3 regions of the Shewanella sp. 10N.286.51.B7 genome follow, and region 3 is predicted to be linked to each of the others. Evidence: predicted binding sites of a transcription regulator. Region 3 holds the regulator's gene; each other region holds the start of a gene.

Evidence for each region. The regulator LexA, encoded in region 3, represses DNA repair genes until DNA is damaged. The targets are predictions, from matches to a motif close to TACTGTATNNNNATACAGTA.
Region 1: the regulator LexA is predicted to act here: its motif matches at 1,383-1,402, upstream of BCU84_RS05930 (DNA topoisomerase III).
Region 2: the regulator LexA is predicted to act here: its motif matches at 1,019-1,038, upstream of BCU84_RS14205 (YebG family protein).

Annotation. Positions count from the first base shown of each region.
Region 1 covers NZ_MCUF01000023.1:148,773-151,050, forward strand. The annotation lists gene BCU84_RS05930 (DNA topoisomerase III) at 1-1,319, opposite strand, end outside; gene BCU84_RS05935 (hypothetical protein) at 1,733-1,915, shown strand; gene BCU84_RS05940 (dienelactone hydrolase family protein) at 2,084-2,278, opposite strand, start outside.
Region 2 covers NZ_MCUF01000049.1:56,653-58,930, reverse strand. The annotation lists gene BCU84_RS14210 (GAF domain-containing protein) at 238-696, opposite strand; gene BCU84_RS14205 (YebG family protein) at 717-1,007, opposite strand; gene BCU84_RS14200 (paraquat-inducible protein A) at 1,237-1,866, shown strand; gene BCU84_RS14195 (paraquat-inducible protein A) at 1,991-2,278, shown strand, end outside.
Region 3 covers NZ_MCUF01000020.1:10,511-12,788, forward strand. The annotation lists gene BCU84_RS03510 (SulA-like leucine-rich domain-containing protein) at 310-816, opposite strand; gene lexA (transcriptional repressor LexA) at 813-1,430, opposite strand; gene plsB (glycerol-3-phosphate 1-O-acyltransferase PlsB) at 1,849-2,278, shown strand, end outside.

The DNA of each region.
Region 1 (2,278 bases), on a different contig from region 3:
GCTTTGGTGGTAAACAAGCCACCTGCAATAGTCACTTCTACCTGAGTTTCATCGTATAAGTAAGCCTTATAGAACTGGGCTAAATATTGTCTGGCAATATGTGAATATAACTTGGCTTCTTTACTGGATAAATTGGCCAAATTAGTGACTTTTTCTGTTGGTACAATCGCGTGATGAGCATCGACTTTTTTGTCATCCCACGCTTTGGATTTAAGTTTGCTATTTGGTGAATCCGCTTTTGCAGTTAGTGACGGATTATTTTTGGATATTGCATTAATAACTTGCGGCGCTAAACCATGTTGCTCAACCGGCAAATAACGGCTATCAGAACGTGGGTAAGTAATCAGTTTATGGCGTTCATACAAGCTTTGACACGTATCTAACACGTCCTTGGCACTCATCCCAAAACGCTTTGCAGCGTCAATTTGCAACGCAGATAAACTGTAAGGTAATGGTGGGTTTTGACGTTTACTCTTAGCTTCCAGTTTTGTGACTTCAGCAGGTTGATTAGTGATACGGCCAACCACATTTTCAGCAAGCCCTTTAGCCAGCACTCGCCCTTCTTCATCCATGTAGGGCTGACAGGCTTCACTGGGTTTCCATTTAGCCGTAAAGGTTTGATTTTCTTGAGTGATAAGATGAGCTAACACATCGTAAAACGGTTTTGGCACAAAATGAGCAATTTCTTCGTCACGTCTAACAACTAAACCAAGCACTGGAGTCTGTACCCGACCGACCGACAAAACCCCTTGATAACCGACCTTTCTACCTTGAATGGTATATGCACGAGTCATATTCATGCCGTATAACCAATCAGCGCGACTACGCGCCAGCGCTGAAGTTGAGAGCGGCACAAACTCTTTATTGCTGCGCATTTGGTTTAATGCTCTTTTTACTGCAGAAGGGTTTAAATCACTGATGAGTAGCCGCTGAGTTTGGCTAATTTTATCGGCTTTAATACCAGAATGGGATATCACTTCATCAACCAGTAATTGCCCTTCTCTATCAGGATCGCCTGCGTTAACCAGACTTGATGCCTGTTTTATCAGTTTTTTTAATGTGCTTAGCTGAGAGCGTGTTTTTGATTTAGGTTTTAACTTCCATTGCTGTGGCACTATTGGCAAGTGAGCTAATTGCCACGACTTATAAGCGGGATCATAAGCATCGGGTTCTGCTTGTTCTAATAAATGTCCCACGCACCAAGACACGCAATCACCATTGGCTGTCATGATGTAACCATCACCTTTTTTGTGAGGCTTAGGTAATACATCGGCTATGGCACGACCTAAACTAGGTTTTTCGGCAATATAAAGGATCATTTAGTTCAAACCATCAAAAATCGTTAAAGCACTTTTAAGCAGGCTTTTTCATCAGAATTAGTTTACTGTATATAATTACAGTGCATTTTAATAGTCATTCAAGAAATAATTTATCGAAAACAATAAATGAATATAAATAACTCGTGTCGAACACCAGATAACATTTATAAAGCAAATCTAACTAACTCTCGCGCTAACGCGCGCCAATTATTGTAGTAAATTTTCATAATCGATTTATAAACAATATAAATTAGCTCCAATAGCCATACAATTGACTCATTTAGCCTCTTTAAACAATCAAATCATCTTTCCCTGCTTGATTAAAGCTGGAATAAAGTTGATCCAGATCATGATTGCGAACAAATTCTTGAGATAGTTTTAGTTAACGCAGAAAATGAGGTCAGGAGCCCGTTATGGAATTGAAGCAATGTGAGAAGTGCTATACCGACGTTTGTGTTAACGGTAAATGGTTTCACCATGACCACTTAACAACCAGTGCTTATATGCTAAATGGCGGTTCGCCTGAAATGATTGAGCTGGCTAAAATGCCCACAACTGAAACTGAACTTGTGGATATGCTCACCTGCGTATTTTAAATCTCGGTGATAGCTTAAAAGGTGTATTAACACGCATTACATCTATCAGGATTAAAAGACTTACGCCGTTGCGTTAACACTTAAGTCAATGGCATAAAAAAAAGCAGTGCTTGCACTGCTTTTTTATGTCTTGTCATCACCACATCTCAGTGAGCCATCAAGTGCGACTTAAGCCAATTCTTGATTAAAAAATGCAATGGTTCTGTCCCAAGCAAGCTTTGCATTCGCTTCATCAAAGCGTGATGTAGAGTCATTATGAAATCCATGCTTGGCATTCTTATACATGTGCATTTGGTATGGCACATTTAACCGCTTTAAGTCAGCTTCATAATCTGGCCAAGATTTATTAACCCGTTCATCTTC
Region 2 (2,278 bases), on a different contig from region 3:
TATAGCTATCTTAGCTAGTTACAGTCGTTTATCTTTCGTTAAACAGAGTCTTGCTTAACGTTCAAATTAGCATTTCCTACATGATTGCTAAAGCAATTGAAACATGCCCTAACAAATTAACTTACTTGCCTGCATATTTACAGTAAATAAATTTTAAACATAGTAATGCGTGCAGCTCAGTATTATAAAGCCCATGTCAGCGATTGCGACCTGCAATTTAGCTTATTTGTTCGCAAATTAAGCAAATAAGCAAGATTCGAAGCTTTTAACTAAGATTTCTAAGCCTTTTTGATCATCTTTATCAAAACGATTCAAAGAAGGACTATCAATATCTAACACTGCTATGACATTTTTCCCGTCATGAACTGGCACTACAATTTCCGAATTACTGGCTGCATCGCAAGCAATATGACCTTCAAATTGGTGGACATCTTCAACAAGTTGAGTTTCATCTAAGGCTGCAGCTGTGCCACATACACCTTTGCCAATCACAATGCGTGTACAAGCAACTTTTCCTTGAAATGGTCCTAACACTAATTGGTCGTTGCGCTTAATATAAAAGCCAACCCAATTGATATCATCCAAATTGTCATTTAATAAGGCTGAGAAATTTGCCATACCAGCAATTAAGTCGTCTTCGCCTTCCATTAAGGCCAACACTTGTCTGTTCAAGGTGTCATACATTTCAGCTTTCATTTTACTTCCTAACTATTCTTTTATTCTGCTGCCGCTTTTTTGGGTGCTTTTTTGGCTGCAGGTTTAGCTGCAGGCTTAGCTTTTACGACGCCTTTGAGTAGATTTGCGAGTTCATCTTTATTAGATGCAAGATAAAAAGCAAGTTTCTCAACACTATTTTCGTCAATTTTTAACTCTGCGCTAGTAATAAAAGGAACTAAGTTATCCGCAATATCGAGCATTTTGTCATAGGCATCGGCTTCTTTTTTAGATGTGAACGTCATCTTTTCCACCCCTTCTCTGACCACGACAAACTTTGTAATTACCGCCATGATTAACCTCTTACTGTTTTTATATACAGTGCATAGAGTGTCATAGAACTAACTTCTGATGCAAGTATTCTGATTATTCTGGTATTATCTCATTTCATTGTAACTCGAATCATGATGAATAAACTCAGATAGTGGTCATAATTAGTCGCAATAAGTGGCTATAATATGTCTCAACTTGGATCATTGTTTCGCTGCTCATATTTACTAAATGGATGGTTTTAGCTTTTATATGCCCAAAAATTTAGATCAAGACACTATTATATTGTGCCGCTCTTGTGATTTAGCTGTGCAGCGCCGTGCTTTGCCCTCTAATGTTCGTGCATTATGTCCACGTTGTCATACGGCACTGTATGATGTGCCATATTGCTCTTTAAATGGCATGCTTGCTCTATGTATTGCAGCCATTCTGTTTTATATCCCTGCTAATTTTCTTCCCGTGCTTGAAATACATTTTTTAGGCAGTATTCGAGCAACCACAGTTTATGAAAGTGCATTTGCTGTTTGGGTTCAGGGTTACTGGATTGTTGCTGTCGCCGTTATCGCTGCAGCGGTCGTCGCTCCAGGATTACTTATATTGTCGATATTGCTGCAAATTATCATTGTAAAGCGCCGACTTCATTCAGCTTTTTGGCAACAGACGTATCGTAAATTGCTGAAAAACCATGGCGTACTTTCTCAATTAACAATGTTAGAAATCTATGTCATTTCTTTTTTAGTCGCAGCATTCAATTTATCTGACTTTTCAGATATCTATTTAGGCATGGGCACTTTTTGTTTTGGGATGTTATTTTTGGTTATCCTGTTCTTACAGCGAGAATATAACTTAGAACATATGTGGAGAATGGTTCATGACGAATAATACTTCACACTCAACGACTCAAGCGTCAACGTGTACTGAGTCTACAAGTACTGAGACAAAGACGTTGCAAGAAGATAACGCCACTAATAAATCCAATCTTGGCCAACAAGGTAAAGATATTGGCATGACGCTTTGTGGTACATGTCGCAATATTAACCCTATCGACCAAGGGCGTTGTAGTCGTTGCCATTCTAAAATTCAGCCGCGCAATTATCAAAGCCTACAGCAAAGCTGGGCATTACTAATTACCGCCGCCATATTATTAATACCCGCTAATATTTACCCAATCACAATGCTAACTAACCAAGGCAAAGTGACCTACGACACGATTTTTACTGGCATTGTACATTTGGTTCATTCAGACATGATCCCTATCGCGATTATCGTCTTTACCGCCAGTATTTTAGTGCCA
Region 3 (2,278 bases):
CAATACTCGATTATTCTATTGGTTTATGGTGGCCACACTTGTACCTAATACTGAACTTTTCAATTCTTAAATTGACGCTTTTTATTCAAGGCTTTCTATACCGCATGGTACCAGCACAATCTTTACAGCGTTTTGTAGCTTTTTATCATTTTATAAACTCAAGAGTGACAGCAAATTGTTACTCTCTTGTTAACTACATTACTTGGAGATTAAATATTGATCAAGATCACTTTATCATCTAATTTGCTGAAAAAAGGCGCAAAAAAAAGCCCTTCACATAAATGAAGGGCTTTTTAAAGAGAGATTTGTTTAGTGAAAAGCAGATAAATTTAAGCTTGTTGGTGTTACAGAAGTATTGGCACCCATATGTTCATCATGTAAGTGAGTATTTACATCTTCAATGATGACACCTTGTGCTAATGCGCCTTTAGCAACCAATTGAATGCGTCGATTATCACGCGCATCTAGTGGTGTAGTCCAAGTAATAACGGCACTGGAAGTACCACTTGTTAGTGCTTTTTCCATCGCCCAAAGCGTTTCTACTTCATCTTTAGTGTGAACAAGTAAAACACGATCCATGCGAACGTTAGCGTTAGCCAATATTTGTTTATAGCCAATATGCGGAGGATTAATCAGTACAATCCAACGACCTTGCTGGCTTAAAATGGCCAAATGGCTGCACAACTGGGTTAACTCAGTTAAGCCTTGGTTGGCACTTTGCTTAGTTTCAATGCCTTGTTTAACTGGCGCAGTTGTTGATGTCATATCGACCCATAAGCCTGGATGACGTGGTGCATTACCTAATAATGTGTTCATAACCAACCTCCATTTCGGATAACGCCAACTGCAAGCCCTTCAATTGTCAGGCTCTGGCATGTTAAATCTACTTTAATCGGCGAATATTGTTCATTTTCTGCGTGCAGATAAACAACGTTGCCTTTCTTTTCAAAACGTTTAACTGTGACGTCATCATCTACACGAGCGACGACCACCTGACCATTTTTAGCTTGCTGCATTTTGTGAACAGCTAATAGGTCACCTTCAATAATGCCAATGTCTTTCATACTGTCGCCACGAACTCGTAGTAAGAAATTAGCATTTGGTTTGAACATTTCAGGATCAACTTGGAAGTATTGTTCAACATGTTCCAGCGCAAGAATAGGTTCACCTGCTGCAACTTGTCCGATAAGAGGGAGGCCTTCTTCAACTTCCTCTTCTTCCTGAATCATGCGGATTCCGCGTGAAGTACCAGGAATAATTTCGATACAGCCTTTCTTCGCCAGCGCCTTTAAATGTTCTTCGGCAGCGTTAGCACTTTTAAAGCCTAATCTAGTGGCAATTTCTGCACGAGTCGGTGGCATACCTGTCTCAGCAATATTACATTTAATTAGTTCTAGAATTTCAGCTTGTCGTGGCGTTAAAGGTCTCATATTGATTCCTGTTTTTTTATACAGTGACTGTCATTATATACAGTATCTTTGGTCGCGCAAGTATTAACCAATGAAATTTATGGTATCTGCTGGTTTATTGTTGTTTTTATTATGTGGCATTGGGTTTTAGTTTATATAAATCAATCTCTTGACTGTTTTGGGGGATGTGTGCTTTTTATTAGTACTAATTTTAATATTAGTACTTAACAGAGAGGTTTTAGGTCGATACAGTATATTTATACAGTACTGTTGATGCATTTCGTCCAGCATAAATCAGCGTTGGAATTGCTTAATTATTTTCAGCTAATGGCCTTCATATTGCTGCTCAATTGTTAAATACAGATAAGCAGGTTAGTGAATCCCATCTAGATTCTGGTATCCTATGCGCAATAAATCGTTGTAGATAATGCGAATACTCATGCTAAAACCAGATTCTATCATTGCTAAATCGTTGCGTTGGATTCAGAAATTAATGGTACACAGTGTTGTTGTGCCTGAAGATCCGTTCGCTGACTTAAATCTAGATCCAGAAAAGCCAGTGGTCTATGTCATGAAGACAGAGTCGCTGAGTGACATTGCTGCTTTGCATGAAATGTCGGCTAAGTTTGGCTTACCAAGTCCTTATGAAAGACTGGATGTTGATGGTTTAAATACCCCAAGAATTGTCTGTGTTGAAGGACGTAAGCCGCTATTTGGCAAGCGCCACAGTGGTGAGAAATTTGTCGCCAATTTCACCAAACTACTCGAATTACATCAAAAGAATAAAGAGTTAGATATTCAGTTGGTGCCTGTTAGCCTTTATTGGGGACGTATTCCTGGTAAGGAAGATGACACCATGACCGCTGCCG